4 regions of the Pseudarthrobacter sp. S3 genome follow, and region 4 is predicted to be linked to each of the others. Evidence: riboswitches for the same ligand, from Rfam matches in the RefSeq annotation. Region 4 holds a riboswitch; each other region holds the start of a gene.

What was found. A riboswitch is a leader RNA that binds a small molecule or an ion and turns the genes downstream of it on or off. The one in region 4 is predicted to bind S-adenosylmethionine.
Region 1: linked by a shared signal. The riboswitch ahead of metX (homoserine O-acetyltransferase MetX) and the one ahead of ACQCSV_RS13365 (aminotransferase class V-fold PLP-dependent enzyme) in region 4 are both predicted to bind S-adenosylmethionine.
Region 2: linked by a shared signal. The riboswitch ahead of ACQCSV_RS18810 (DUF1737 domain-containing protein) and the one ahead of ACQCSV_RS13365 (aminotransferase class V-fold PLP-dependent enzyme) in region 4 are both predicted to bind S-adenosylmethionine.
Region 3: linked by a shared signal. The riboswitch ahead of ACQCSV_RS02670 (amidohydrolase family protein) and the one ahead of ACQCSV_RS13365 (aminotransferase class V-fold PLP-dependent enzyme) in region 4 are both predicted to bind S-adenosylmethionine.

The regions. Positions count from the first base shown of each region.
Region 1 covers NZ_CP189583.1:1,505,916-1,513,573, reverse strand. Annotated here, with positions in the region: gene ACQCSV_RS07275 (glycine--tRNA ligase) at 1-131, opposite strand, end outside; gene ACQCSV_RS07270 (DMT family transporter) at 265-1,290, opposite strand; gene ACQCSV_RS07265 (RNA-binding S4 domain-containing protein) at 1,324-1,557, shown strand; gene ACQCSV_RS07260 (phospholipase) at 1,606-2,256, opposite strand; gene ACQCSV_RS07255 (SGNH/GDSL hydrolase family protein) at 2,352-3,200, shown strand; gene ACQCSV_RS07250 (hypothetical protein) at 3,197-3,319, opposite strand; gene ACQCSV_RS07245 (hypothetical protein) at 3,339-3,851, shown strand; gene metX (homoserine O-acetyltransferase MetX) at 3,856-4,971, opposite strand; SAM riboswitch class IV at 4,984-5,098, opposite strand; gene ACQCSV_RS07235 (bifunctional o-acetylhomoserine/o-acetylserine sulfhydrylase) at 5,167-6,519, opposite strand; gene ACQCSV_RS07230 (VOC family protein) at 6,724-7,362, shown strand; gene ACQCSV_RS07225 (CPBP family intramembrane glutamic endopeptidase) at 7,486-7,658, opposite strand, start outside.
Region 2 covers NZ_CP189583.1:3,901,433-3,909,090, reverse strand. Annotated here, with positions in the region: gene ACQCSV_RS18840 (hypothetical protein) at 1-117, opposite strand, end outside; gene ACQCSV_RS18835 (hypothetical protein) at 103-324, shown strand; gene ACQCSV_RS18830 (LysE/ArgO family amino acid transporter) at 337-960, opposite strand; gene ACQCSV_RS18825 (LysR family transcriptional regulator ArgP) at 1,031-1,933, shown strand; gene ACQCSV_RS18820 (O-succinylhomoserine sulfhydrylase) at 1,952-3,160, opposite strand; gene ACQCSV_RS18815 (rhodanese-like domain-containing protein) at 3,157-3,570, opposite strand; gene ACQCSV_RS18810 (DUF1737 domain-containing protein) at 3,567-3,836, opposite strand; SAM riboswitch class IV at 3,850-3,965, opposite strand; gene ACQCSV_RS18805 (long-chain-fatty-acid--CoA ligase) at 4,064-5,647, opposite strand; gene ACQCSV_RS18800 (acetyl-CoA C-acyltransferase) at 5,695-6,960, opposite strand; gene ACQCSV_RS18795 (pyridoxamine 5'-phosphate oxidase family protein) at 6,980-7,444, opposite strand; gene ACQCSV_RS18790 (NUDIX domain-containing protein) at 7,529-7,658, opposite strand, start outside.
Region 3 covers NZ_CP189583.1:533,495-541,152, reverse strand. Annotated here, with positions in the region: gene ACQCSV_RS02680 (carbohydrate ABC transporter permease) at 1-852, opposite strand, end outside; gene ACQCSV_RS02675 (ABC transporter permease subunit) at 885-1,946, opposite strand; gene ACQCSV_RS02670 (amidohydrolase family protein) at 2,996-4,243, opposite strand; SAM riboswitch class IV at 4,679-4,801, opposite strand; gene ACQCSV_RS02665 (beta-galactosidase family protein) at 5,128-6,933, opposite strand; partial or broken gene ACQCSV_RS02660 (IS110 family transposase) at 7,516-7,658, opposite strand, start outside.
Region 4 covers NZ_CP189583.1:2,787,999-2,795,656, forward strand. Annotated here, with positions in the region: gene rsgA (ribosome small subunit-dependent GTPase A) at 1-251, shown strand, start outside; gene hisN (histidinol-phosphatase) at 306-1,118, shown strand; SAM riboswitch class IV at 1,275-1,388, shown strand; gene ACQCSV_RS13365 (aminotransferase class V-fold PLP-dependent enzyme) at 1,424-2,848, shown strand; gene ACQCSV_RS13370 (class I SAM-dependent methyltransferase) at 2,956-3,714, shown strand; gene ACQCSV_RS13375 (metal-dependent transcriptional regulator) at 3,746-4,459, shown strand; gene ACQCSV_RS13380 (CrcB family protein) at 4,460-4,879, shown strand; gene ACQCSV_RS13385 (CrcB family protein) at 4,876-5,274, shown strand; gene ACQCSV_RS13390 (hypothetical protein) at 5,317-5,685, shown strand; gene ACQCSV_RS13395 (hypothetical protein) at 5,767-5,904, shown strand; gene ACQCSV_RS13400 (trypsin-like peptidase domain-containing protein) at 5,908-6,888, opposite strand; RNA gene ssrA (transfer-messenger RNA) at 7,093-7,461, opposite strand; gene smpB (SsrA-binding protein SmpB) at 7,549-7,658, opposite strand, start outside.

The DNA.
Region 1 (7,658 bases), 1.3 Mb from region 4:
TTGAGCTCAGCGCCGAGGGGTCCGTAGTCCCAGGCAGAGCGCGAGCCTCCGTAGATTTCACCGGCCTGGAACACAAAGCCCCTTCGCTTGGAAAGGGAAATGACCTGGTCGAGTACGGATTTTGCTGCCATGGTGGACTCCAATTTCTACAGGGCCGCTGGGTGCGGTCCGCGGGTATCTGGCCCCGCTGCACGTGGGTGCATCACCGCTGGGTGCGGGCGGGGCGGGCGAAGGAACAAGATGCAGAGAACTGCGTGTCCTAGCCTACCGGCCACTGCCTCCGGAAACTGCCTGCCTCCGGAAGGCGCCGCGCGGCCACGGCAGGGTGGCCAGGATGATGGCGGCCAGCGTCAGCAGTGTGCCCAGGACGGTGGCCGGGGCCACGATGCTTCCCGGGGCCGGCACCAGAAGGTCCAGCCCCAGGGAGCCCAGGAGCTGTCCGGCGATCATGCCGAGCCCGGTCACCAGCACTCCCAGGCTCCGGACCAGCAGCGCACCCAGGCCGATGAACACGCAGCCCATGGGTCCGCCCAGGTAGTACCACCACTCCGCCGGCAACGGATTGCCCGGTCCAACAACGGCCAGCTTGATGGCCAAGGCAATCCACAGGAACACCGCGCCGGCCACGAAGTTCACCAGCGTGGCGGCGATCGGCGAACCGTAGTGGACCGTCGCCGTCCCGTTCATGGCCTGTTGGAAACTCATCAGGAACCCGGCCAGGACCGGCAGGATCAACGGCAGGACCAAGGTTTCCAGGCCGCCGGCTCCCTCCGCGGGAGCACCCGGGGAACCCGGCGGGCTAGCCAGCCGTGGCGAAACCGCCCAGGCGACGGCGGCTACCGTCAGCACGCATCCGATGATCCGCAGGGGAGTTACGGCCCGTTTGCCGGCCGGACCGATGCCCAGCCGGTCCACCAGCAGCCCGCTCAGGGTCTGCCCGGTCACGGCGGCGACGGTAAACAGTGCCACGCCCAGGATGCCCACGGTGAAGGACTGCGAGAAAACAAAAAGGGCGCCGATGCCGCCGGCCAGGACGTACACGGGCGGGAAGGCCCGGGACCGGACCGCCGGCAGGATCCTGGCGAGACCGGCGCGGCCGCTGGGCAGGATCAGGGAGATCAGGATCATCACCACCAGGCCGATGCTGAAGCCCACCACGGCCGCAGCGATGCCGTCGTTGAGCCGGACGCCGAGGGCACCGTTGATCCGGCCCTGGACGGGAATGGCCAGTCCCGCGACGACGGCCAGCGGGAGCCCCGCGAACCGCGGCAGCCGGGGGGTGTGGGTCATTGGATTCACCTTACGTCAGGCATTATTACTTGTATGAGCAACCAGGACATTCAAGAGATCCCCATCCGCGACAGCATGATCCGTCTTGGCCAGCTCCTGAAGCTCGCCAGCCTGGTGGAGGACGGCGTGGAAGCCGCTGAGCTGATCAAAAACGGCCTCGTCAAAGTCAACGGCGCGATCGATGACCGCCGGGGACGCCAGCTGCACAACGGCGACACGGTCACCGTCAACGGGCAGACCGTGAAGGTTGTGGCCCCCGAAGCCTGACAAGCGTCAGCGGTCGGCGGCACTGTGCCGCCGGCCGCCGTCGTACGTTTATTTGTTCAGCACCTCGTGCGTCAGAAACTCGGAAACGTGCCCGATTTCCTGCTGGTTGATGCCGTGCCACATGCCCGCATACAGCACCTTGGTGAGCTTGACGTGCCCCCGCACCCAGCCCATGGTGTAGTCGATTTTGTCGGTAGTGATTACGGGGTCCTGCTGGTCCCGGCCCCAGAAGAGCGGCACCGTGCCGTCCAGTTCGCCGTCTTTGAAGGCGGGGTCGCCGTCCGCGTTGACCACAAAACCGGAAAGCCCGACGACGGCGGCGTAGTCAGCGGGGCGCTGCCGGAGCAGCGTGGTGGCCATGGCCATTCCCATGGAGAAGCCGAGCAGCGTCACCGTCGGGTGGTCGGCTTTGACGGTGTCAATCCAGTCCTGCACGTACATGGCTGCGGCCTTGACGGCGTCGAGCGTGTATTCGATGGAAGCCGTCAGCGGGAACCATGTAAACCCGGGGCCGGTCACCAGGGGCGCCCGGAGCGAGGCAACAACAAAATCCTCGGGAAGCATATCCGCCAGGCTCAGCAGGTCTTGTTCGTTGGCACCGTAGCCGTGCAGCAGCACCAGCAGCGGCTTCCCGGAGCGCTGGTCCTCCGGCCGGGACCACAGAACAACAGGAGCGGGAAATACTTGGGCGACAGTCATGGTTTCCATTCTTACAGTTACCCGGTGGTAACTACCTACGGTGGCGTAGCTTGTGAAAGAGGAGGCAGGATAGGACCGTGAATGACGCGAAAGCCATGCAGAGCCCACCCAGGGCCACGGAAGCGCACCCATGGAGCCGCTATGTAGCGATGGGAGATTCATTCACCGAGGGCATCGGCGACCCCGACCCAACCAGGCCCGGCGGATTCCGCGGCTGGGCCGACCGGGTGGCCGAGGAACTGGGCCGCGGCCCGACGGACTTCGCCTACGCCAACCTGGCGGTTCGCGGCCGGCTCCTGCAGCAGATCGTGGACCAGCAGCTCGCTCCGTGCCTGGCGCTGAAGCCGGACCTGATAACCCTTTCCACCGGCGGCAACGATCTCATCAGGCCCGGCGGAGACCCCGACGCCCTCGCCGAAAAACTTGATTCAGTGGTCCAGATCCTGGCCATGGGCGGTGCCACGGTGGTGCTGTTCAACGGCCCGGATACCGGCTCCTCGGTGCTGGGACGGATCCGCAGCAAGGTGGCCATCTACAACGAGAACCTGCGCACCGTGGCCGCCCGCCATGACGCCATCATCGCTGACATGTGGTCGCTCAAGCAGCTGAACGATCCGCAGATGTGGGACGAGGACCGCCTGCACTTTTCGCCATTGGGACACCACACCATCGCCGCCATGGTGCTGGATTCGCTGAACGTGAACCACACTCTCGAGCCGCTCCGGCCCAAGCCCCTGCCCGTCCGCACGTGGCGGGCAGCCCGCTCCGAAGACCTGGTGTGGGCCCGCGAGTACTTTGTCCCGTGGGTGGTGCGGCGGCTGCGCCACCGCTCTTCCGGCGACGGCATCACCGCAAAACGTCCGATGCCAGGCCCCGTGTTCGGCCCTGGCGTTCCATTGGGATCCGGCGAGGGGCCGCTGGGCACCGCCGACGCCCGGCGCTAGCGGCGGGCCGGCATGACACAGGGAACAGCGATGCCGTGCAGGATGCCGTGAACCGGGATGGAGCCTTCCTGCGGATCCCGGCCGGGCGTGTGGACTCCGGGGTTAAGCTGGAAGGACACATATGAGAGGCGCTACACCGTGAACAGCTTGTTTTTCTGGATCATCATTCTGTCGTTCGTGGTGCCTATGGCGATGCGGATGTACCGGAAGTCCGTCAACAAACGGAACCAGGAGCAGAGCTTTTCCGGTCGCTACCCTGAGCAGTTTCCAGGCGGCGAACAGTACCCAGGGCAGCAGAACAAACAGCCCCGTGACGGCTATACGCAGCAGGATTACATGAGTGGCGGCTTCCGCCAGGTCATGAGCCCACAGCCCCTGCCGCCGAGCCAGCCGTTGCCGCCCATGCAGCCGATTCCATCTGCAGACCAGCAGTTCCCGCCGTACGGCCAGCCGCAAGCCAATGATCAGTCGGTGCCGGCGCAGCGCGCGGAAGCACCGAAGCCGCCTGTCGCCCCCGCTATTCCCCTGCCGCCGTCGGGCCCGCAGGGATACCGTGCCCGGAAACTGGCCGAACTCGACCAGCAGTACAGCAACGGCGAGCTGGCCATGGAGGACTATATGAAGCGCCGCTCCGACATCATGAACGGCTAACTGCTTAGACCAGGAACGTATTCCGGAGCTGGGTGCCGAGCTGGCCAATCTCGGTCAGGAAGCCGTCGTGGCCGATCGGCGCCTCAATAACGTGCACATCCACGTCACCCGGGAGCGCGTCGGCCAGCTCACGGGACTGGGACGGGAAATACAGCCGGTCACTGTCCACGGCGGCCACGAAGAACCTGGCGGTAGCCCGGCCCAAGGCCTCATGCAGGGAACCCCGCCCGCGGCAGACATCGTGGCTCATCAGGGCGTCGGTGATGGCGATGTAGCTGTTGGCATCAAAGCGCCGCACCAGCTTTTTGCCTTGGTAATCCAGATAGCTTTCCACCTGGTAGCGGCCCCGCTCCCCCAGCGCCGCCGCCTGGAATGGCGATTCCGGGTGCTGGGCCGACCGGCCGAAGCGACCATCAAATTCCTCTGCGGAGCGATAGGTGATGTGCGCAATGCGCCGCGCCAGGGCCAGTCCGTCCTCCGGCAGCGGACCGCCATAGTAATCGCCGTCGTTAAAATTGCTGTCCTGGCGGATGGCGAGCGTCTGCGCCTGGGCGAACGCGATCTGTTCGGCCGTGCTGGCGGCACCGATCGAGATAACAGCGCACCGCTGGACCCGTTCCGGGTAGGTGACCGCCCATTCCAATGCCCGCGCGCCGCCCATGGAGCCGCCCAGCACGGCGTACCAGCTCGGGATGCCCAGCTGGTCAGCCAGCCTGGCCTCAGCCGCCGTGGTGTCCCGCAGCGTTACCAACGGAAACCGCGACCCCCATGGCTTGCCGTCGGGGGCAACCGAGGATGGCCCGGTGGAGCCGTAACAGCCACCAACGACGTTGATGGAGACCACAAAGAACCGGTCGGTGTCCACCGGTGCACCGGGTCCGGCCAGTTGCTCCCACCAGCCTGGCTCGTCGCTGTCGCCGCGCGTCACGTGCGTGCTGCCGGTCAGGGCGTGTTCAATCAGGACGGCGTTGGAGCCGTCCGCGTTGAGGGTTCCCCACGTTTCATAGCCCAGGGTGACGTCCGGGAGGTAACCGCCGGCTTCGAGCTCAAGTCCGCCGATGCTGGCGTAACGGACCACGCCGTTTCCGGGTGCTGCAGTACGGGAAATCGTAATCGTCATGGAAGGACCTTTTCTAAGCGCTTGCCCACCGTCAATTGACCGGCAGGCCAGGTCCTCACCCGGGGCACCCCGCCGCAAAAGAGGGTTGCCGGCCAGCAAGCCGGGGCTGTCGCTGGCACTCATGACCTACTTCGAGTGTACGAACAGCCCCGGTCTATTGCTAAGCGTGTGACTGGTTGTGACTTCGCTGAAGCCCTACTCCTGCGGGCCCACCGCGTCTTTGTTGGGGTCCGCTGCACCCTTGGCTGCCCGGAACCCGGCCTCGAGGTCGGCCAGGATGTCATCGATGTGTTCGATGCCCACGGACAGGCGGACGAGTCCCGGCGTGACCCCGGCGATGACCTGCTGCTCCGGCGAGAGCTGGCTGTGCGTGGTCGATGCCGGGTGGATCACCAGTGAACGGACGTCCCCGATGTTCGCAACGTGGGAGTGCAGTTCCAGGGCATCCACGAAGCGTTTCCCGGCCTCCGCGCCGCCGGCCAGGTTGAATGAGACCACCGCCCCGGTGCCTTTGGGGCCGTATTTGCGGCCGCGCTCATACCAGGGGCTGGAGGCCAGACCGGCATAGGCGACAGATTCGACGTCGTCCCTTGCCTCAAGCCACTGGGCAACATCGACGGCGTTGGCCACGTGCCGCTCCACCCGCAGGCTCAGCGTTTCCAAGCCCTGGGCGATGAGGAATGCGTTGAAGGGTGACACTGCCGAGCCGAGGTCGCGCAGCAGCTGCACCCGGGCCTTGAGGATGTAGGACAGGTTGGCACCCAGGGCACCGCCGGCACCGAGGTCCCGGGCATACACCAGCCCGTTGTAGCTGGGGTCCGGGGTGTTGAAGCCCGGGAACCGTTCCGGGTCCGCGCCGAAGTCGAACTTTCCGGAGTCCACGATCACGCCCGCGATCGCGGAACCATGGCCGCCCAGATACTTGGTGGCGGAGTGGACCACAATGTCCGCGCCCCATTCGAGCGGGCGGATGAGGTACGGGGTGGACAGGGTGCTGTCCACAATCAGGGGGACGCCGGCGTCATGAGCTACCCCGGACACGCCTTCGATGTCCAGCACGTCCTGCCGCGGGTTGGAGACCACCTCGCCGAAGAAGAGCTTGGTGTTGGGCTGGACGGCATCGCGCCACTGGTCGAGGTTGTCCGGGTCAGCCACAAACGTGACGGATATGCCGAACTTCTTGAGGGTGTGCGCCAGGAGGTTGTACGTCCCGCCGTACAGGCTGGGGCTGGCCACCACGTGATCCCCGGCTTCGGCAATGTTCAGGATGGCAAAGGCTTCGGCGGCCTGTCCCGAGCTCAACAGCAGTGCAGCGAGCCCGCCCTCAAGGCTGGCAATCCGCTGTTCCACGGCGTCCTGCGTGGGGTTGCCGATTCTGGTGTAGATCGGTGCGAGTTCTGCGAGGGCAAACCGGTTGGCGGCGCTTTCGGCACTCGGGAAAACGAACGACGTCGTCTGGTAAATTGGGAGCGCCCGCGCGCCGGTGGCGCTGTCCGGTTCCTGGCCAGCGTGGATCTGGCGGGTTTCGAAAGACCATGCGTTCGACATTCAATGCTCCTTGACGTGGTGTGGCACAACTCCGTTGCGTTCAGTGTAGGAAGACTTTCCCGGACAGGAACAGGATTGTGACGAAGGTGGTCAGCTGGCCGGTCCTTCTCCTGCATTCCGGCGGAATGTCCACTCGTGACGCAACGGATTCCGGTAAGGCTACCCTTAGCTGAGAGCCGGATCACAAAGTGCCAAGATGATGGCATGCGCATGGATCACGTCTCTTACGCCTGTGAACAAGATGGCCTCGTTGCCACCACCGAACGTATTTCGTCCGCCCTCGGCGTTGAAGCCGTGAAGGGCGGGGTGCACCCCCGGTTTGGAACCCGGAACATGATTATTCCCCTGGCCGGCCACAAATACCTGGAAGTTGTGGAGGTCCTGAACCACCCGGCATCGGACAAGGCCCCCTTCGGGCAGGCTGTCCGGGCCCGGTCCGAAGCCGGCGGCGGCTGGATGGGCTGGTGCGTCGAAGTGGACGACCTCGCTCCGTTCGAAGACCGGCTGGGCCGTGCTGCCGTCAACGGCAACCGCAAGTTCCCGGACGGCCGCGAGCTGGTCTGGAAGCAGATCGGCATCCTGGGCCTGATCGCGGACCCGCAGGTCCCGTACATGCTCAAGTGGGCGGGCGACCCCGCCCTGCACCCGTCAAATGCCTATGAAAGCAACGTCAAGATGAGCTGCCTGACCATAGCCGGTTCCGCCGCACGCGTGACGGAATGGCTGGGTGAACCCGTCGAAAAGCCCCTGGAGGACGTCGCCGTTGACTGGGTGGCTCCGCATGGAACCCCTGGAATCCTGTCAGTGACCTTCGAAACCTCTACCGGAGCAGTCACCATCTGATTGCTCGTTCAAAGCTTCGGCCGCCATCAGCGGGAGCCAATGATGCCACCCACCGATGGCGGCCGAAACCTTTTAAGCCGGACCTTATTCAGTGCACGGTGCGGCATGGGAACAACGGCCCTCTTACCCCAGTCCCACGGCCCGGCCAAAGAGGCTGAAGCCCACGAACGCCACGATGTCCAGCAGCGCGTGCGCGATGACGAGCGGCATCACCCGTTTGGTCCTCGTGTAGAGCCAGGCGAACACCACACCCATCACGGCGTTGCCGATGAACGGCCCGAAGCCCTGGTACAGGT
Region 2 (7,658 bases), 1.1 Mb from region 4:
GGGAACGGCCATGGTTCCGGCGGCTGCCAGGAATTGTCCGGCTATCCAGAGGCCTCGGTGGCGCTCCAGCATGGCCAGCCTGGTGGCCGGGTCGCGGGTGGCATGCACGTTCCCCACGAACGAAATCCCCAGTCCCCAGCAAGTGCCCGCCGCGACGATGACGGCTCCGGCCTTTTGAAATGGCTTGTTGCCGTGCACTTGCTGGTTTCCATTCATGGCTGGCTTTCGGTCCGGCGGATGCGTTGGCCCAGCGACATCGCGGTGGTGACCATGAAGTTACGCCGCACCGTCTCCAAGGTCAACGTCAGTGTCCGTGCGCGCTAAGGAACATGGACGTCACGCACCGACAGCCAGGCGCACACCCAGCGTGAGCATAACCGCAGTGACGAGCCCGTCCAGGATGCGCCACGAGGCGGGCCGCGCGAAGAAAGGCCGGAGGACCCTGGCACCGAATCCCAGCGCGCTGAACCAGGCGATGCTGGCGGCTATGGCCCCGGCACCGAACCACCATCGCACATCGTGCGCCTGCTGGTTGGCCACCGATCCGAGCAGCAGCACGGTGTCCAGGTAGACGTGCGGGTTGAGCCAGGTCAGGGCCAGCACCGTGCTGAGGGCGGCGCCGAGGCCGACGGCGGGCTGGCGCGCCGATGCCGTCAACGCCCCCGGACGCAGTGCCCGGCGCGCGGCCAAGATGCCGTAGCCCACCAGGAAGGCGGCTCCGGCAAACCGGACCACGTCCACGATCACGGGGCTCGACTGGAGCAGCGCGCCCACTCCGGCGATGCCCGCAGCGATGAGTAGCGCATCGGAGACGCTGCAGATTAGGACGACGGCGGCCACATGCTCGCCGCGGATGCCCTGCCGGAGCACGAAGGCGTTCTGGCTGCCGATGGCCACGATCAGGGCGAGGCCCGTGCTGAAGCCCAGCGCGGTGGGGCCTATAAGTGCAGTCAGATCCATATCCTCCAACGTACGGGCCGGACGTAGGATTACTCCAGCTAAATATTCTTAGCTCTATTAAGGAAATCTAATGAAGATGTTCCAGTTTGAGCAGCTCCGGACTTTCGCGGCGGTGGTGGACGAGGGGACGCTTGAGGCGGCGGCGCGGAGCCTGTACGTCACGCCGTCGGCAATTTCCCAACGGCTCAAGGCGATGGAGGACGCGGCCGGCCAGATCCTGTTGCAGCGCACCAACCCCGTCCGGCCCACAACTGCCGGGGAAGCCATCCTGCGGTTCGCCAGGCAGGTCCGGCAGCTCGAATGGGACGCCCAGCAGGAGCTAGGGGCGAGCCGTGACCGGCCGACGGCGCCCATCCCCTTGGTGGTGAACGCGGACTCACTCTCCACCTGGTTCATGCCTGCCTTGGCAAGTCTTCCGCCAGACCTCGGCGCTTGCTTCGAACTCCGCAGGGAGGATGAACAGCATTCCACCCAGCTCCTGCGGACGGGATCGGTGATGGCCGCGGTTACCGCAACGCCGGAACCGGTTCAGGGCTGCAGCGTGGAAGCGCTGGGTTCCCTGCGGTACCGTGCGGTGGCAAGTCCCGGCTACCTCCGGCGCTGGTGGCCCGAAGGGCCGGAACTTGTTGCAGGGAGCCACGCCCCGGTGGTGGACTTTGACCGAAAGGATGACCTGCAGGACGGGTTCTTCCGCACGAGGACCGGCGCGGAACTGACCGCACCGCGGCACTATGTGCCGTCGTCGGCCGAGTTCGCCCAGGCCATCCGGCTGGGACTGGGATGGGGGCTGCTGCCGGAGCAACAGTGCCTGGCAGACCTCCGCAGCGGCGCCCTCGTGGAGCTGGCCTCCGCGAGCCCCGTTGACGTGTCCTTGTACTGGCAGCGCTGGAAAATCGACTCCCCGGTGCTCAACCAGCTGACGGCCGCCGTCCGGGAGACGGCCTCCCGGGAGCTGCGCCAGCCAGGCGCCTGAACCGGCCGCCGCCTGCCGTCAGATGTGCTTCAAGGCCTGCTCCAGGTCGCCAATGAGGTCGTCCACGTCCTCCAGGCCCACGGACAGCCGCACCACACCGTCGCTGAGCCCGATGGCGGCGCGGCCTTCGGGACCCATGGCGCGGTGCGTGGTGGTGGCCGGATGGGTGATGAGGGACTTGGAATCGCCCAGGTTGTTGGAGATGTCGATGATCCGCAAGGCGTCCAGCAGCGCAAAGGCGGCTTCTTTGCCCGAGCGGCCACCCGTCGTCGCAAGTTCCAGCGTGAGGACGGTGCCGCCGGCCTTCATCTGCTTGGCGGCAAGTTCGTACTGCGGGTGGGACTTGAGCAGCGGGTACTTAACCCAGCTGACTGCCGGCTGCTTTTCGAGCCATTTGGCCAGCCGCAGCGCGGACGCGGAGGAGTGATTCACGCGCAGCGCCATGGTCTCCAGGCCTTTGGTCAGCACCCAGGCATTGAACGCGGAGAGGGCCGGGCCGGTGTGCCGCATGAGCTGCTTGACCGGGCCGTCAATGAAATCCTTGGTGCCCAGGATGGCTCCGCCCAGGACGCGTCCCTGGCCGTCGATGTGCTTGGTGCCGGAGTACACAATCACGTCCGCGCCCAGCTGGCCGCAGCGCTGCAGCAGGGGAGTGGCGAAGACGTTGTCGACGACGACGGTGGCCCCGGCGGCGTGCGCCAGTTCGCTGACCGCAGCGATGTCCACGATTTCCTGCATCGGGTTGGATGGCGATTCGAAGAACACTGCGGTGGTGGGTTCCGACAGCGCAGCAGCCCACTGTTCGAGGTCCGGGCCGTCAACGAACACGGTTTCCACGCCCCAGCGCGGCAGGATCTCGTTCAGGATCACAAAGCAGGAACCGAACAGTGAACGCGCGGCAACCACCCGGTCCCCGGCCGCCAGCAGGGCGCCCAGGGCGGTGAAGACCGCTGACATCCCAGATGCCGTCGCAAAGCACGCTTCGGTGCCTTCGAGCAGGCGAAGGCGTTCCTGGAAGGTGGCCACGGACGGGTTGCCGTACCGGGAGTAGACGAAGCGTTCGTCCTCGCCGGTGAAGGCGCGCTCGGCGGCGGCAGCGGACTCGTAGACGAAGCCGGAGTTCAGGAAGACCGGCTCGGTGGTCTCCTGGAAGTTGGTGCGGTCCAGCCCGCCGCGGACGGCCTGCGTTTCGGCGCTCCAGCCGGCGGCGTCTGGGTTGAAGGTCACTTGGCTATTCCCAGGTTGGTGGGGAGGCCGCGGTTCTTCCAGCCGTTGACGGTGCGCTCGCCGTAGCGGTCCGTCTCGCCTTCGAAACCCTCAAGGACGTTGTAAGCGGTGAAGCCGGCCTGCGTCGCGGCGATGGCGGCGGCGATGGAGCGCTGGCCCGAGCGGCAGAGGAACACCAGTTCGGCGCCGTCGTCCTCCGGTGCCTGCTGTGTCAGGTCGGTGATGAAATCCGGGTTGGGGATGCCGCCGGGGAAGGTCCACGGGATGAACAGGGGATCGTGGTCCGTGGCCTTGGTGTCGGGGATGCCGATGTGGGCCCATTCGCCTTCGGTCCGTACGTCCACCATAATGGCGCCCTGCTCCAGCTTGGCCCAGGCTTCGTGCGGGGTGAGGTCTCCGGCGTAGCTCATGCGTGGCCCTCGCCGTCGAAATCGAGGTCTTCAACGGCGGTGGCCACGGCGGCGTCCGCCGTTGCGATGGCTGCCGGGAGGATCAGTGCCTGCGCAACAATCACGCTGGTGCCGTTGAACGTGGCGGCGGGGCTGCCGTGCAGGACATACCCTTCGGCCAGGGCAGTGGAAATCCGTTCACAGAAAGACCTGTCGTCCGGCCCGGTGACAAGCCGGTACGACAGTTTTTCTTCGGGGGCAGGGTCAGGGGCGGGGGCGTTAGGCACGACGGAACTCCTTCTTTCACGCTTGCAGCTCGAATGGGTCGATATGCCGAGTATTCACCTGAGGCACCCCGCCGCGAAAGGGAGGGTTGCCGACCGGCCAGTCAGGGCTTGGCGCCGGTTCTCATTACTCCCGAAAAACGTAACACTCGCCCCGCCCCGCCGCACCGCCGCCGTCGTCATGTTCCGTAACCAACGCGTGTTTCCTGTCCCGCATCATTCCCGCCTGATCACCCTGTTGGAGTATGGGCGGCGCTGTACCGGGCGGTGAGTTCGCGCTTGAGGACCTTGCCGCTGGGGCCGGTGGGGAATTCGGTGACTAGGGTAATGATCCGCGGATACTTATAGGCCGCCAATTCCGCGGCGGCGAAGTCCCGCAACTCATCAACGGTGGCGCTGCTGCCCGGATTGAGGACGACGGCGGCCGCCACCTCCTGCCCATGGGTTTCGTCGGGGACGCCATAGACGGCAACGCTCAGGACTGCCTCGTGCCGGCTGAGGACTTCCTCTACCTCGCGCGGGTAGACGTTGAAGCCGTTCCGGATGATCATCTCCTTCTTCCGGTCCAGGATCCGGAGGTAGCCGTCCCCGTCCTTGGTGCCCAGGTCGCCGGTCCGGAACCAGCCGTCCACCACAGCCTCGGCGGTGGCTTCGGGCCGGTTGAGGTAGCCCGTGAAGAGGTTGTGCCCCCGGACCACCAGCTCGCCTAACTCGCCCGTGGGCAGCAGTTCGATGGCATCTTGGACGTCCGCGCGGGCGATCTCCACCTGGACTCCCCAAATGGCCTGGCCGACCGTTCCGGGCCGCGGCGCTTTGCCTACATGGTTGAAGGTGGCAACCGGGGACGTCTCGGTCAGGCCGTAGCCTTCGTAAATGTCCGAGCCGAATTCCGTCTTGAACCTGTCCATCACCGCCACCGGCAGGGACGCGCCGCCGGAGATGCAGTAGCGCAGGGCGTTGGACCGGCCGGTGTTGGTGCGGGCGGCTTCGAGCATGGCGATGTACATGGTGGGCACGCCGAAGAAGACATTGATGTTGTGCCGGGCGAGGGCATCCAGGGCTGCGTCCCCGCGGAACTTGGGCAGCATCACGATGGTGGCCCCCGCCCGCAGCCCGGTGTTGAGGACGCACGTCTGGCCGAAGGTGTGGAACATCGGCAGTCCGCCGAAGATGACGTCACCGCGGCGGAGGTCAAACGTGCTGGTCAGCAGCGTATTGGTCTGTTCCACAAGGGCGAAGTGGCTGCCCAAGGCGCCCTTGGGCTTGCCGGTGGTCCCGGATGTGTACAGAATCGTGGCCGTCTCGAAGGGCCGCAGCGGCAGCCAGGTGCTGATGGGCTCGGCTCCTGCCGCTTCGGTCTCCAGCCGGGCAGCGCCTTCGGTCCCCTCCGGCACCAGGACGGTGACGACGTCGATGCCCGCGGCCGCGGCGCCTTTGGCACCTTCCTCAAGGAGCGGTCCGGCGCAGACGAGCAGCTGCGCGCCGCTGTCGCGCAGCATGTACTCGATCTCCTTGCCCTTCAGCAGCGCATGCAACGGCACCACCACGCCGCCCAGCGCGAGGACCGCGTAGTAGACCCGGGCGAAATCAGCAATATTGGGCATCAGCAGGGCCACGCGGCTGGCGTGCCCCACGCCACGGTCCCGCAACGCACCGGCATACGCGCGCGTCTGTTCCCAGAGTTCGCTGTAGGTCACCCGCTCCTCGCCCACCACGAGGGCCGCGGAGTCCGGGAAGCGGGCGGCTGATTCAGCCAGGATTGCGGCAACAGAGATGGTCCCGAAACCCTCTTCGGCGGTAGGTGAAGTGTTCATGGTGTCCTGTCTGGCTAGTGGAGTGGTTGACAGCAACGCGGGGTCACTTAGCGCCCGTCCAAAGCCTCCGCATGGGCGTTAAGTGACCCCGCGTTGCTTTGGAGGAGGGGTGTGGGTCGGGCTTTGAGGATCAGGGCGTCGCCCTGGCCGCCGCCGCCGCACAACGCAACCACGCCTGTCCCGCCGCCGCGCCGGTTCAGCGCGAGTGCCTGATGCAGGACCAGACGCGCCCCCGAGGCGCCCACCGGGTGGCCCAGGGCGATGGCGCCGCCGTCGGCGTTGATCCTGTCCGCGTCGATCCCCAGGTCCGTGGCGGACTGCAGTACCACCGAGGCGAAGGCTTCATTGATCTCAATCAGGTCCACGTCGTCAATGGTCATCCCTTCAAGTTTCAGGGCCCGCTCAATGGCGCGGGACGGCTGGGAATGCAGGGAACCGTCCGGTCCGGCGGTCTGGCCGTGGCTGCCGATTTCCGCGATCCAGCTGAGGCCGGCCGCTTCCGCTGCTGCCTTGCTGGCCACTACCACGGCGGCCGCGCCGTCGGACAGCGGGGAGGCAGAACCGGCGGTGATGGTGGCGGCCGGATCCTTGGAGAAGGCGGGCTTCAGTGCCGCCAGCGTCTCGATTGTGGTGCCGGCGCGGATGCCCTCGTCGGAATTAATCACGACGGCGGGTCCCCGCCGCTGCCGGACCTCCAACGGAGCGATTTCCTCAGCCAGGATGCCGGCCGCCCGGGCGGCCTCCGCCCGTTGGTGCGAAAGGGCGGCCACGGCGTCCTGGTCCTCGCGGCTGATGCCCAGGCGGACGTTCCCGGCGTCGGTGGCGGAGCCCATCAGTTCACCTGAGACGGGGTCCTGCAGGCCGTCAAAGTTCAGCGAATCCAGCAGCGGCGCGTCACCGATCGCGACGCCGCCGCGGAGCCGGGGCAGCAGGTGCGGGGCGTTGGTCATGGATTCCTGGCCTGCCGCCACAATGAAATCAGCCTCGCCGGCGCGGATCATCCGGGCGGCATCGATCACGGCGGTCAGCCCGGACAGGCACAGTTTGTTGATGGTCACGGTGGGCACATCCCAGCCGATGCCGGCGGCGAGGCTGGCCTGCCGGGCGGGTCCCTGACCAGCGCCCGCCTGGATAACCTGCCCCACGATGACGGCCTGGATCTGTTCCGGCGCCACCCCGGACCGTTCCAGTGCGTTCCGGATGGCGTGGGCACCCAGTTCGCTGGAGGTGAGCCCGGACAGGCTGCCGCGGAACTTGCCGAAGGGGGTCCGTGCGCCGCCCAGGATGACGGGGATGTGAGAATCGTGGCTCATGGGGTGCCTGTCGCCCGCGCTACTCGAAGGAAGCACGACGGCGGTCCGACAACCGGGTGTTCCAGACGTCCGGTTTGGTGACCTGGAAGCGGCGGCCGGTCAGCGCGAGTGGCGTCAGCCGGATGTAGTATTCCTTGGGCCCGGGCTGCCAGGGCTCCAGATGCAGGGCGTCAACGGCGTCCTTCTCGGCCTGGGCCTCGATCACGGCGGTGTCTCCGCGCGCCACCACGCTCCAGGCGATCTCCGTGCGGGGATCGTATCCATCGATCTCCAGCGCCGCGGGACGGTCCGCCTGGGCGCCCCAGAGTTTGGCGCCACCGGCGCTGCGGAAGACAATGCTCCTGCGGTCCAGCACGTAGTTGACCGGAAAGATCTCCGGATGGCCGTCCACTACCAGGGCCAGGCGCCCCAGCATGTCATCGGCCAGCAACTCCCAGCATTCGTCGAACGTCAATGTGTTGGTCGGCTCCGTGTGAGAGTTCATGCACCAAACCATACGGACCTGCGCGACGGACCAAAAGGGCAGTTCCGCCCGTCAGTACCCGGCCCGGGTCTGGGGCGGATCAATTCAGTGCCGTTCAAGACGCTCCAGCAGCGCGTCCAGGATCGGAAGCTGGCCCTTGACCAGCTTGCCGCGGGCATCGGTTTCCGTCACCCACCGGGCGTCGTCCACCTCGGGAAAGTCCTGGATGATGCCG
Region 3 (7,658 bases), 1.7 Mb from region 4:
GGGGACCAGGGCCACAACGACCACCGCCATCTGGATGGACTGCGGGGGCGGGGTAGTGGTGATTCCCAGTTGGTCGGCCGCACCGCTGCCCTGGACAACGAAGTTGCGCAGGAGAAGCTGGATGGGCCATTTGCTGTGGTCGTTGATGTAGAGCAAGGCGTTGAAGAATGAGTTCCAGAAGCCAACCGCATAGAACAGGCCCACCACGGCGACCACGGCTTTGGAGAGCGGAAGGACGATCTTCCACAGGATCTGCCAGTCGCTGGCCCCGTCAATCCTGGCGCTTTCGATCAGTTCGCCGGGAATGTTCATAAAGAAGGAGCGCATCACCACGAAGTTGAAGGCCCCGAAGGCGCCAGGCAGGATCAGTGACCAGAGCGAGTCCAGCAGGCCGAGCTCCCGGATCATCAAAAAGGAGGGGATCAGCCCGGGTGCGAACAGCAGGGTGAAGAGGGTGGCCAGGATGACCGGCCGCCCAAAAAGGACCGAGCGGCTGGTGGCGTAGGCCATGGTGATCGTCACGAACAATGCAAGCAAGGTGCCCACGACGGTGATGAAGAGGCTGACTCCGAGCGACTGCAGGACCAGGGGGCCGCGGAAGATAATCTCATAGGCCTCAAGGGTGGGCCGTTCCGGCCACATCACGAAGCCCCCTGCGGCCACGAGCTGTTCGTTATCAGCCAGCGAGGTGGACACCACCAGGAGCATGGGGGCCAGGATCGAAACGCTGAACAGCACCAGCACAACGGCCTTGATGCTCTGGTACAGCAGCGAGGGCTTTTCTTTCCAGACGGGTCGTTTGGAATCGTAGCTCAGCCCGGAAGCTTTCTTGGTCAGTACTTTAGTGGTCATGTGAGTCTCCTTGTACGGCGGCCGGTCCCCGGCTAGCCGACCTTCTTCGCAAAAATTCCGTCTTCCCCGAACTTGTGGGCCAGCTTGTTGGCTCCCCAGATCAGCAACAGGCTGACCACGCCCTTTGCCAGGCCGGCCGCAGCGCCGGAACTCCAGCCGCCTCCAACAATGCCCGTGTAGTACGTGAACGTGTCCAGAACTTCGGCCGCACCCGCCCCGACGGCATCGCGCTGGAGGATGAACTGTTCAAAGCCAACTGACAGGATGTCGCCGATCCTCAGGATCAGCAGCAGGATGATCACAGGGCGCAGGCCAGGCAGAGTGACGTGCCAAACCCTGCGCCAGCGGCCGGCGCCGTCGGCTGCGGCAGCCTCGTAGAGGGAGACGTCAATAGTGGCCAGGGCCGCCAGGAAGATGATCATGGCCCAGCCCGCGTCCTTCCAGATCATCTGGACGACCACCAGCACCGGGAAGGTGTCCGGATTGGTCATGAAGGGGATGGCGTCCATGCCCAGGTGCCGCAGTGAGTTGTTGATGAATCCGGCCCCGCCGAGCATCTGCTGGAAGAACGCGATGACCAGGACCCAGGACAGGAAGTGCGGCAGGTATGCAATGCTCTGGAAGACCTTGCGGATGCGCGGGCTCATCAGCGAATCCACAATGAGCGCCAGGATCAGCGGCACCGGGAAGAGGAACACGAGCTGCCAGGCCGCCAGATAGAGCGTGTTCCAGAAGGCATGCACGAAGTCCGGATTGACAAACAAATCCGCGAAGTTCTGCCAGCCCACCCAAAGGCTGTCCCCGATGCCCAGATAGGGCTGATAGTCCTGAAACGCGATGACGTTGCCCAGAATCGGGATGTAGAAGAACAGCAGCAGAAAAAGAACTCCCGGCACCATCATCAGCAGCATCTGCTTGTCGTGCCGGAGGCGGCTCCTGAAGCTCTTGCGCAGAACAGGACCGCCCTGGAACTTGGCCTGCTTTTTGGACCTGCGAGGCTGACCTGACTTTGGCGACGGCGCGCTGCCTGTTCCGTCTAAAGTCCGGACGCGGTCCGGTGCCGGCGAAGCAGGCACCCCCGTCGTCGAATTCATACTCTCTCCTCGTTCAATGGAGTCACAGTCCAAGGCAGCAACTTTTGCTGATGTGACTCACCCCATGCTTGTTAATCGTTTAACAAAATAATAAGTGATCGGCGTCTCATTAGCAAGAAACCGGTTGAAATTGATGTGCGTGCCATGTTTTTCCGGTGGCGAGGGGCAGCCGCCTGTTTGAAGCCACGCGCACCACGACGCGCTGACCGATCACCTCGAATCCGGTTGTGCCGCCGACAATGCGGATACGATCTGCCTACTTGGAGCTTGGCTCCCGCAGGAACTTGCCAAGTGACCACGAAGGAATTGGCCTTGGCCGGTGAGGACGAAGTCGAAGTCGGTGCCCTCTGTGCGCCTGTGGTCAAGGAACAGCCGGATCGACGCTTTCGGTGCTGCCCGGACCGCTATGGTCCGGGTGTGCCAGTGAGATCCCGCGTCCGCGGGCTACGCAAAGCAATCAGGGCACGTCGGCTATCCGCCGGGCAGCCTTTCCGAATTAACAACGCGATCCGGACCGCAAGTGCCAGACCTTGGTCGTGCCCGAACAGCGGCCTGCCCCTGCGGCCGTCGGGTTAGCAACCAAGTGGCATTGATCGAAACGAGGGTTCACGCCCCGGACGCCAAAGGCGGAACACTGGGTAGCGGCGTTCACGCATTCACGGCTGCCAGTCCAGGCCCTCCCGCCGGAATACACCATTCCCTGCCGTAACAGCAGCTTGGAGATCCGGTGCCGGGAGCGCATGAGATCCCCGTGGGCATCTTCCCGGGCACGGCCCAGGTCCCGTGCCGCTTCCTGGTCCGCCGCAGAGAGATGATCCAGGCATGACTCTCGGTATGGTCCGGGTTAATCCGGTGGTGAACGATTTTCGCCGCTCTGCGGGTCCAAGGCGCTCACGTCCACGGCGCGGGCATGGACATCCAAACCGACGCTTGCACGCTCGAACATAGCAGAAACCTCTCAATTCAAATGTGGCCATACCGGGGCTGGACCGGCAGCACCACCGTCCGTGCGTGAAGCGTTGCAGCGACGGCTGATATCCGCCATGGGGTCACTTGAGCCAGTTCCCGCCGCGGAGAACGCCGGCCAGTGTGAGGTCCCTGTCCACCACAACTGCATCGGCGCGGAGCCCACGGCGGAGTCCCCCTAGTTCATTGGATAAGCCGAGGACAGCGGCCGGAACGGCCGTAGCGGAGAGTACTGCGTCTTCGAGCCGGACGCCGGCCGCGACGGTTCGCCGGAGGACATCGAGCATCGTCGCTGTACCGCCCGCGAGGGAGCCAGTGGCGTCCAACGTGGCGACACCGCCTGTCACGGTGACGGGGGAAGGCCCGAGCATGTAGTTACCGTCGGTAAGCCCGGCGGCTGCCATGGAGTCTGAGACCAGAACGATGTTGGTGGCACCCACCAGCTGGAACACAGTGGTCACGATGGCCGGATCAAGGTGCGCGCCGTCCGCTATGAGCTCGACGATCGCCTTGTCCTCCTGCGCGGCGCGTAGGCAGGCGGCGACCGGACCCGGGGAGCGGTGATGCATGGGAGGCATTCCATTGAAGAGGTGGGTTACCGTGGGAAGCGAGCGGATGCCTTCGAAACCGGCCGACAGAAGGCCTTCGCGTGCCGCGACAAGGGAGGCCGCTGCCGTGGCGTCATCGCAGTCCGTATGTCCCAGAGAAGGGGTCACGCCGTGCCTGGTCATGAGGCCCACCAGGTTAGCCGCCCCGGGCAGTTCCGGGGCGTACGTCATGGTGACCAGTTTGCCGTCAGCTGCCTGGAGCAGCTCCTCCATGAGCTCAGAGTTCGGCCACAGGAGGAATTCCGGGTTCTGTGCGCCGCATCGGGCGCGCGATAAAAAAGGGCCTTCGAGGTGGATGCCCTCGATGAGTCCTTCGTCCGTGAGCCCGGCAAAGAGCTCGATCCCCCGCAAAAGGTCCTCCCGGGAGGCTGTCACCATGCTGGCAAGGAGCGTTGTCGTGCCCGAGCGATGCAGGAAGTCGATGGCCTTCCGCGCTGAAACCTCGTCGCCGCTAGGGAAGTCACCGCCGTTTCCGCCGTGGCAATGCAGGTCAATAAACCCGGGCAGGATCAATCCGCCGGCCGGAACTTCGTGACAGACCGTTTCCGCGGACGCCGGGTAGTTGAATAGCGTCTCATGGAACGCGGCGGTGGGCCCAGCGTAGACGATTCGGTCACCTTCGACGACGAGAACACCCTTTTCAGTGACACGCCTGTCGCTTACGACTGTTCCCGCGATGAACTGGCGGCGTTGCGTGGCCGAATGTGTTTCCGGAGAACTCATGAATCGATTCTCCGTCACATTTCCCCGGCGAGTGACTCAATGGCACCGGCCGTGGTCGAAACAGCGGGCAAGGATGTCCCCAGAGTCCGCGCGTGTACGCCACCACTATCCGCACAAACCGCGTAGTGCCCGCGGAGCAGGAGAAATCTAATCGGCTGCCCCGCAGGCTGCCCCCTCAAAGCAATCGTAACTATGAGCTGCATATTTTCGGCGCACCATTGGGCAGGATGAATTGAATGGGAGAGCCTGTGAATCAGTTCCCGCGAAGCCGTAGTCCAGCATCTTTCCCATGTTTCGCCGACCTTGAATTCGACGAGGCCGCAAACCGTGTCCACTATCGGCAGGACCCGAATACATACTTCTTGGGTCTCGTCCATGGCGCCGGACGAGACGGTGCAATCAGAAGCGGTTTCATGGCACACTAGGGGCCTTTCACGAGTGCTCTTACCAATTGGGGGTTTGTCATTAGTTCCCGATTGGTCGCTTCTTCATCCGATCCACCCTTGAACATGGGGTTGGCGTGTGACCAGTCGGAGCTTGGCGTCACATCTCATGAAGTAAATCGCAGCCTACTCCCGATTATTTGGATTTTCCTCGGCATTGCCACCACCAGGGACGCTTCACGGAAGATTTCCTTATCGGCAGAGAGCTGACAGTGCGCCTGTTCGCCAGGGCAGCGCGCCCCACTGCCATCTCACGCTCCTTGTCGTGCCGGCCGCTGCCCTGACGTACAGTGGTGTCTTTGTGCCGCCGCTTGCAGGCCTGGGCCAGGGGCGGCCCGGGGCGTCCGCAGGTCGTTTGGACGCTCCCGGAGTCTGCCTCTGGGACGGCTTCCCCCAATGTGGCGTACATTTGCGGGCCGGCCAAGTCGAAAGACGGCGAGCTCAGTCCGCCAGTTCTTCCGCCAGCACCAGACCCTGACCGCCTGGTCCCAGGTCAGGCTCTGTTCGGAGCTCGACGGTAATGCCGGACTTTTCGAGCTCCAGTACCTTGACGGTGTTGACGCCGCGCCGGATCATCGGTGAAGGAATGTAAAGGGTAGCCTGCGGCCCCACGTCCCAGTAACGGCCGAGCAGGAAGCCGTTGATCCAAACGAAGCCCTTCCCGAAGCCGGGCAACGCGAGGTAGGTGTCGGCGGGCGCCTCTACCGCGAACTCGGCCGAAGCAAGCCTCCCGAGCTCGTCCGGACCCCATTCGGTCAAAGGCACCGGTGTCTGGGTCCAGTGGAAGGTGAAACGCTGGTTCACCAGGACTCCGTCGAGGATGCCCTTGCCGTGGCCCGTTAATGGCCCGTAATTGATCCGGCCGAGGTTTTCCACCAGGATTTCCAGCCTGGCGGGGGTGCCGGTGCCGGTGACCTTCAGGCCTTCGGCGGCGTTGGTGTCATCGAGGATGCCGGCAAAAACCCCGTCCACCCAGATGTAGGCGCGGTCGTTCAGCCCCATGATCTTCAACGGTGTTTCCGCAGGTTTTCCCGGTTGCCCCGGCAGCACGGCGTCGGCGGAATAGAGCACCATGCCGGCGTCCAGCCCTAGCTGTTCGAAGGACAGCGGCCTGACGCTCTGAACAGGTTCCCCTGCCGCACGGACCAGGTCCAACAGTTCCACGCCCGGTGCCACGGGGAGGGTCTGTGCGGGCAGCACAGGTGCCGCTGCCAGGAGTTCAGTCTGCAGTTCCGGGACGTTGTTGCCCTCCAGGCCCCGGGCGCGGAAGAACTCCGTCCGCAGGGCGTGGAACTTCGGCGTCAGCGCACCGTTCTCCGCGATGGGAGCGTCGGAGTCGTAGCTGCTGACGGTCGGCTGGAGTTTTTTGCCGTCGTGGTTGCTGCCGGATCCAAGGCCGAAGTTGGTGCCGCCGTGTGCCATGTAAATACAAACTGAGCCGTCAAGGTCCAGGATCTTTCGGATCTCCGCGGCTGCGTCGGCGGCATCGCGGACGTGGTGGCGTTCGCCCCAGTGATCGAACCAGCCGCTCCAGAATTCCACGTTGAAGAACGGCTCACCCGGCCGGCGCCGCTGCCATGTGGCCACGGCTTCATCGCCGCGGCTGCCAAGGGTTGCCGTCGCCCAGGTTCCCTCGATGGCGCCGCCGTCCAGGAAGTAGTCGTTGCCGCCGTCGGCGGTGAACAGCAGCTCCGTGATTCCCCGTTCCTCCAGTGCGCGGCGGTTCCACCGGATGTAGTCGTGGTCATCGCCGTAGCTGCCGTACTCGTTTTCTATCTGCACCGCCACGACCGGACCGCCCGCTGAGGTCTGGCGGCTGGCCACGATGGGCAGAAGAAGGTCAAACCATTCCTCGATGGCCCCCGTGAAGTCTGGGTCCAGGCAGCGCAGGCCGATTCCGGGGATTCCGGTCAGCCAGGACGGGAAGCCGCCGTTGTCCCATTCGGCACATATATAGGGTCCGGGCCGGACGATCACGTCCAGCCCTTCGTCTGCGGCGAGGTCGATGAAGCGGCCAAGATCCCGCCACCCTGTGAAATCCGGTGCCTGGTCACGCCGGGGCTGGTGGAAATTCCACGCCACATACGTGTCCACGGCGTTCGCTCCCATGGCCCTGAGCTTCCGGAGCCTGTCCTGCCACTGATCCGGATGAACCCGGAAATAATGAATCGCTCCAGCCAGAATTTGGTGACGTTCCCCCGCGCGAAAAAGCACCGAGTCCCTATAATTCAGAATCGCTTTAGGCATGGGAGAAACGTTATAGCGATTCACGATGTACAGTGCTCCTCGAAATCGATCCTGACGGGCGTTTGCAGCGATCAGCTGTCTGTGGGGCCGGGAACCAGCTGGGTCTGCTCCGGCAGACCCGTGCCCCAGGGGGCCGATCCGACTGGCCGTTACGCATCGGCATCAAGAGTGACCGAACGCGACAGGTTACGCGACAGGTTACGCGACACATCCGGTTCAGACGAGAGAACGCCCAGACCCCAAAGGCTGGAGGGTCAGTTCGACGTCCATGAATGCACCGCCGGTCGGCGGACACCTCAGATTTGGTCATTTGAATTCTCCTCATTCCTTTGGAAGGCGGGATTATCGTCGCTACAAAACATCGGCCGGGAGGGTCCACTGTTGCAGCAGGTCCCTGTCAATCTGCAAATGATTCCCCAGCCCGCCGCTTGGGAAAGATGGCTTCTCCACGACTTTCTCCATCCTTCCAACATGTGACCTGAACATCATAGTTAATCGATTAACAACAATAAGTGCCCGGCAACCGACATGCAAGAGGTGGACGCTTAATCCGAGGGGTGACTAGGTCTTGTTCGGCCGGGCCAGGATCCGTGCTGCGGTCCTGACGCCCACCGCCGGGAGTGACGTCAGGACCGGGTGAAGCGGGGGGCCCTTCACAAGGGCCTCGACCCGGCGAAGACGGCGTCCCGCGATTCGCGGCAAGCATCCGGGCGAGCTGGGCAGGA
Region 4 (7,658 bases):
CGTTCGGTCTGGCCCATGTGGACCCTGACCGGATCCTGCGGTCCTTCCCGGACCTGGAACCGGGCACGGATGCCTGCGAGCGTGGTTGCAAGCACAACACCTCGGCTGTCAACTGCGGTGTGGATTCCTGGGTGGCGGCCGGTCAAGCGGGCCCCACCGGCCCGGCCCGGCTAGCATCCCTGCGGCGGCTGCTCGGCACTGATCCGCGCCTGGTTGGCCAGGAAACCAAGGAACTGGGCAGCATAGGCTAGCGGCCAAAAGCCGACGTCCCCAACCCCACGGCCCGGAGACGGTAGTTTGTAACCATGATCCAACCCGCTTCGAGCTACAACGATGACCTGCGCCTTGCCCATGTGCTGGCAGATTCCGTGGATGACCAGACCATGAGCCGCTTCAAGGCACTGGACCTCCGCATCGAGACCAAGCCGGACCTGACGCCGGTCACGGACGCGGACAAGTCCGCGGAGGAAGCCATCCGCGGCCAGCTGTCCCGCTCGCGTCCCCGCGACGCCGTGCTGGGCGAGGAATTCGGCAGTTCGGGCCATGGCTCCCGCCGCTGGATCATTGATCCCATCGACGGCACCAAGAACTTTGTCCGCGGCGTCCCGGTGTGGGCCACCCTGATAGCCCTCGTGGACGAAGGCGAACCCGTGGTGGGAGTGGTCAGTGCACCCGCGCTGGGCAAGCGCTGGTGGGCCGCCAAGGGTTCCGGCGCCTACATGGGCAAGTCCCTCGCGGCCGCAACGCGGCTCCGGGTCTCGGACGTCTCCAAGCTCTCGGATGCCTCCCTGTCTTATTCCAGCCTGGGCGGCTGGAAGGAACGCGGCAACCTGGATGAATTCCTGGGACTGACCGAAGACGTGTGGCGAACACGCGCCTATGGCGATTTCTGGTCCTACTGCATGGTGGCCGAAGGTGCCGTTGACATCGCCTGCGAACCGGAACTGAATCTGTACGACATGGCCGCACTGGTGCCCATCGTGGTCGAAGCCGGCGGCCGCTTCACCTCCCTGGAGGGCCAGGACGGACCGTTCGGCGGCAACGCCCTGGCCACGAATTCCATCCTGCACTCCGAAGTCCTCAAGCGGCTGAACCCGGATCTGGACGACCTTCTTTAGGTCGTTTTACGAATTATCGACGGCGGACGCCCCCTGATTGGGGCGTCCGCCGTCGTATCTTCGACAAATATTCCATTCCTCAAACGTGCGTAACAAAGCCCTTAACATTGGGGCGGGCTTCCTTCTCGCCCCGGCACATGTTCTACGCTCTTAACAGGTCACGAGTGCCAGCGCTAAACCCCGGTTTGCTGGCCGGCAACCCTCCATTCGCGGTGGGGTGCCCCGGGTGACGACCAGGCCGGTCCGGAATGGACACGGCAAGCGCGGATTCCCGGTACCGGGAGTCCTTTTAGAGTGAGGTCTCCTTGACAACTGCCACCGTCTCCCCCGCCAGTTTTTCCCCCAACAACGCCGCTGCGCTGATCCACGATGCCGCTACGGTCTCCGGACGCCCCCTATCCGCCGTCACCGGCGCGGAAATCCAGGCACCGTTGATCCAGGGCGGCCATGTCCGCTACGCAAACCTGGACTACGGCGCATCCGCTCCTGCCCTCTCCGTGGTGTCCGCCTACCTCAACGAGATCCTGCCGTTCTACGCCAGCGTCCACCGCGGCGCGGGCTTTGCGTCGCAGATCAGCACCTCTGTCTACGAGAACGCCCGGAACATCGTGCGCGATTTTGTGGGCGGACGCCCGGACGACTCCGTCATCTTCACCCGGAACACCACCGACTCGCTGAACCTGCTCGCAGGTTGCCTGCCAGCGACGGATGGCCGGCCGGATGGAGATGTCCTCTACCTGGACATCGAGCACCACGCCAACCTCCTGCCGTGGCAGGGCGTCCCGCACCGCAGCGTCGTCGCCGCGGACACCATCGTGGGGACCCTTGAGGTCCTGCGCGCCGAACTTGAGCAGGGCAACGTCAGTCTCCTCGCGGTCACGGGCGCCTCCAACGTCACCGGCGAGATCCTGCCGGTCAATGCCCTGGCCGCCCTCGCCCATGAGTACGGGGCGCGGATCGTGGTGGACGCCGCGCAGTTGGCGCCGCACCGACGCATCAATATCAGCACCGACGACGTCGACTACCTTGCCTTCTCCGGCCACAAGCTCTACGCGCCCTTCGGCTCCGGGGTCCTGGTGGGCCGCACGGACTGGCTCGACGCCGGTACTCCCCATCTGGCCGGCGGCGGCGCCGTCCGCGAGGCCAAGCTCGACGGCGTCAGCTGGGCCACCGGCCCGGCCCGGCACGAGGGAGGCTCCCCCAACGTCCTGGGTGCGGCTACCCTGGCACGGGCCACCCAGGTCATCGCATCCTTGGACCAGGACCGCTGGCACGCCCACGAAGCGGCCATCCGGTCATTCCTGGTTGACGGGCTCGGGAAGATCGACGGCGTCACCGTGCACCAGATCTTCTCGGATACGGACGCCGACACCGGCACCATCGGCGTGGTGAACTTCTCCGTGGCAGGATACGACGCCGGACTCGTGGCCGCGTACCTGTCGGCCGAGCACGGAGTTGGCCTCCGGGACGGCCGCTTTTGCGCGCACCCACTCCTCAAGCGCCTCGGCCTTCCCTCCGGTTCGCTGCGGGCCAGCTTCGGCGTGGGCTCCCGGCTGGAGGATGCCCAGCGGCTCCTTGCAGGCCTGGAGCAACTCCGCCGGACCGGCCTGGGCTGGGACTACGTGGTGGACGCGGGCCGCTGGGTTCCGGCTAACGACACCCGCACCTACCCGCACTGGGCGCCCAACACGCCGGGTACGGCCGGCGCGGCTCCGTGCCTTGACGACTGACTGAGCCTTTCGTCCTGTACCTCCTGATCTGACGGCCACCCACCGGGTGGAGGCCTATACGGTAAATTCGACGGATACGGCATTGGCAGAGTTGAAGGAGGCCGGACGTGGCACGGGGTGGCCCCAGGCTTGAGCACGGACGCCGCCTGGAACTCGGGCAGAGTTTCCAGGACGGCGGCGAACATTACCAGCGCGTACGCCCTGGCTACCCCGCCGAATCAGCGGACTGGCTGATCCCTTCCGGAGCCAAAGACGCAGTGGACGTGGGCGCCGGGACCGGCAAGTTCACCGCCCTGCTGATGGAACGCGGCCTGGCGGTTTCCGCCGTGGACCCGTCCCCGGACATGCTGGACCAGCTGCGGGCACACTACCCGGGGGTTTACGCGACCCCGGGGACCGCAGAGGCCACCGGCCTCCCTGAGTCCTCGTTCGACGTCGTGAGCGTTGCGCAGGCCTGGCACTGGTGCGATCCGCTTCCAGCGAGCACCGAACTGGCGCGGATCCTGCGGCCCGGCGGAACCATGGCCCTGATCTGGAACCAGCTGGACACGTCCGTGCCGTGGGTCCACCGGTTGTCCCGCATCATGCACGCAGGCGACGTCTACAAGCCCGGCTTCCGACCGGTGGTGGGCCCGGAGTTTGAAGGCCTCCAAAGCCATGTGGCGGGGTGGGAGGACAGCCTCAGCACGGCGGACATCATGGAACTAACGAAGTCCCGCAGCTACTACCTGAGCGCTGGCGAAGCCACCCGCAGCAAGGTCCTGGCCAATCTGGACTGGTATCTGCACACGCATCTGGGGCACGCCGTGGAAGGGGACATCAGCCTGCCGTACCTGACGCTGACGTGGCGGGCAGCGAAGGCGTGACGGGCGCAGACCACCGGGTAGGCTTGGAGGCGTGAAGACCAGCGCGCCCTCCTCCTCGATCGAGGACTACGTCAAGGTCATCTACGGCTTCACGGAGTGGCAGGATAAACCAATTACGTCCTCCCAGCTCGCGCAGCGCCTGGGGGTGGCCAATTCTTCGGTCTCAGAGATGGTCCGCAAGCTCAAGGACCAGGGCCTGGTGGACCACAAGCCCTACAGCGCCATCACCCTCACGGACTCCGGTGTCCAGCTGGCACTGTCCATGGTGCGCCGGCACCGGCTTATTGAGACCTACCTCGTCCAGGAGTTCGGCTACAGCTGGGACGAAGTCCACGACGAAGCCGAATTGCTTGAGCATGCGGTGTCGGACACGTTTATCGAGCGCATGGCGACGAAACTCGGCAACCCGCAACGCGACCCGCACGGCGACCCGATCCCCGCCGCGGACGGCACGGTGCTGCTGCCGAAGGCCCATCTGCTCGGCGAACTCGATCTCGGACACACCGGCCGGATCACCCGCATCAGCGACGAGAACCCGGATCTGCTCCGGTATCTTTCCGCCGAGGAAATCGATCTCGATGCCGAGGTGGAGGTCGTGGGCCGCAAGCCGTTCGGCGGCGCGCTGGTGGTGCGGATCAGCAGCCCCGGCAGGAAGCGAGATTATGATCTCGCGGATGAAGTCACCGCTGCGCTCTGGGTCCACAGCGACCACCCCCACACCGGCTGCACCCTCAGTGGCACCTGAATGACGAACACCCGCGCGCCGGCATGGCAGGCCTGGGTGGCCGTGGCGACGGGCGGCCTGGCCGGAACCGAACTCCGGTACGGCCTGGGACTCGCGTTTCCGGAAGCCGCGGGGACAATTCCCTTGACCACCCTGGGAATCAATGTGGCTGGCAGCTTTGTGCTGGCCGGCCTCACCACGGTTTGGATCGCCCGGCCGCGGACTGCATTCTGGCTACGCGCCGGCCTCGGGCCAGGACTTCTGGGCTCGTTCACCACGTTCTCAGCCGTAATGTTCTCGATTGACCAGCTGGCCACGGCTGGTGAATATCCGGTGTGGATGGCTTACCTGGGGCTGTCCCTGGTTTTGGGTCTGGGCGCCGCGGCCGGTGGCTGGCGGACCGGGCGGCTGCTCACCGACCGGCTGGAGGCAGCATCATGATGGGCGCGGTCCTGGTGGGAGTGTTCGGCATGGCGGGCGCCCTGCTGCGCTTCGCCGTCGACAGCTGGTTCGCCCACCGTTCGGGGCTCCGTGGCGCCGTGGGCTCCAGCGGGACGCCGCGGCACTGGCCGTGGGCCACGCTGACAGTCAACGTCACCGGGTGCCTGATCATAGGGCTGTCCATCGGCATCACCAAACAGCTGGGCCTCGCTCCCGAGTGGCAGACCGCCGTCGCCACCGGTTTTGCCGGCGGCCTCACCACGTTCAGCTCCTGGACCACCGCGACGGTGCGGCTGCTCAGTGAGTCGCGGTTCGGGGCCGCAGCCTTGAACGTCGGCGCCAACCTGGCCGCCGGTTTCGCCGCGGCGGCTGTGGGCATCGCCCTGGCGTCGTAGGAAGCTCCTTCGGTTTGGCCCCGTCCCGTATCGTTGACTCTGATGATTAGCAGACGTGACGCGGCAATTGCCCTTGATGTACCGATGGAAATGGCCCAGCGCCATGGCATCCCCAAACGAATGACCGAGGCGGAGCTGGGCGAAATCCTGGACAACCCGCCGGCATGGCTGATCCAGTCGAGGGCCAACCGGACCGGCAAGCGTCCGGTCTGGGTGCACCTGGAATGCGCCGTCTGCGGCTATGAAGAAGCGGCCCGGCCTAAGAAATGGTGGCCGGAATTCACGTATGTGGTGTGCGAGCACCATTCCCCGGACGAGGTGCCCCCGCTGCGGGCTGGCCTTATCAGGAGCGAGTTCGACGGCGTCGGGACCCGTTTTGTGGGCATTGCGGACGTTGCAGTTCCGGACTGATCCGGGGCATTACATTCGGGGCTGAACAGGCGTATTTTACGAAGTGGGACGCAGCCCGTCCCCCACTGTAAGGAGCACGCCATGCCGGATAAGTCACCACATCAGCAGCTGCACAAGAAACCGGTTAAAACCATCAAGGAAAAACGCGCGGAGAAGAAGGCCAAGAGCCCGATTGAAGGCCCGCAGGACCCGGTAGCCCACCTGAAGAAGCGCCGGTAGCGGTTACCCGTTCCCGGCCATCTCTTCGGGCACTGCCACAATGTCCACTTCCTGGCCGTCCCTCAGCACCCGAATCGGCAGCGGCTGGCCGATCGCATCGACGAACAGCAGCTTCTGCAGGCTCTCGGCGTTGCTGACGGGGCGGCTTCCGGCTGTCAGGATGACGTCACCCGCCCGCAGGCCCCCGCGATCTGCTGGCGAACCGGCCAGAATCTCCACCACGCGCAGCCCGTCCCGTTGTCCCGTCCTGATCACCGCGCTGGCATTGAGCCGGAACGGCGTGCTGACCACGCCGAGATAAGCCCGCCTGACACGGCCGTCCTTCAGCAGCGCCGAGATGATGCGCCGCGTAGTGGTATTGATGGGCACGGCCAGGCCCAGCCCCGCGCCGGCCACTGCGGTGTTAATTCCCACGATGCGGCCGTGAGTATCGGCCAGGGCTCCGCCGGAACTGCCGGCATTGAGTGCCGCGTCAGTCTGGATGACGTCCTCGATCACGCGCCGGTTGCCGCTGGACCACACCGGAATGGCGCGCCCCAGGCCGCTGACCACGCCAGCTGTGACTGATCCGGCCAGGCCCAGCGGATTTCCCACCGCAATGACCAGCTGGCCCACCCGGAGCGTCTCGGCATCGCCGAACTGCGCTGGGGCCACTTTCGGCGCCCGGCCGTGGACCACCGCGAGGTCAGACAAAGGATCCGCCCCCACCAGTTCAAGATCGGTCCTGCTGCCGTCGGCAAAGGCGGCATGGCCTTGGTGCGTGCCGGCTACCACGTGTGAATTGGTCAGCAGGTAACCGTCTTCCGTGAACAGCACTGCCGAGCCGGCACCCATCCGGAAACGGCCGTTGCGTCGGTTTCCGGTCATTTCAATGGCCGCAACATGCGGGGTGACCGTCTCGGCCACGCGCATGACGGTCTCCGAATACGAGTCCAGCGGACCGTCGTCGTACTCTTCCGCACGGGATTCACTGGCCGGGTCCATGGCGCACCTCCTGGCTGGCGTGGCTGCCTCCGGTTTCCAGACCTTGTGCTGCGCCGGAGCTTATTGGCGACAACCACGCGGTGGCGTCCGGTAGTCCCGGAACGGCTACGCCGTGGGTGAACAAGGGCGCAGACACGGCACTTAAATGCCAGAAGACCCAGACGCTGGGTCCGGGTCTTCTGGCAATGTCTTGCGACATTCAAAATGTGGAGATGGGGGGAATTGAACCCCCGTCCGATGTCGTGTTAACAGGTCTTCTCCGGGCGCAGTTTGCGTCGGATTTTCTCGGCCCCAGCCCTCCTGCAAACAGGTGGCTGATCCGGGCCCAGTCATCTAAGAGTCCCGTTTGCCCCGATGACGGAGGCAAGCAGCAGTGGCTATCTAAATGACGCCAGGATCCGGGGCAATAGCAACCTCGGGCTGACGGACTGTCTTACTGCTTAGGCAGCGAGAGCGAAGTCAGTGCGGTTTGATTTGGCACTTATTGGTTTGCAGACAGCGTTTACGAGATAATTCTGCATCCTCGGCCCGCTTCACCTGTCGCGACTAACATCGTCGAAACCGATCATCCCCGTATTTTGTTTTCAAACCGGCCGGGCTGTGGAGGCACAAATCCCTGCCGGACTATTTATCCTAACGCATGTCCGGCGGAAAACATTCCTACCGGCGGTTGCGTTCCCGGACCTCGCGAAGGGCTTCGCGGTTATCCTGCTGTTCACGCAGGGTCTGTCGTTTGTCGTACTCACGCTTACCGCGGGCGATCGCGATTT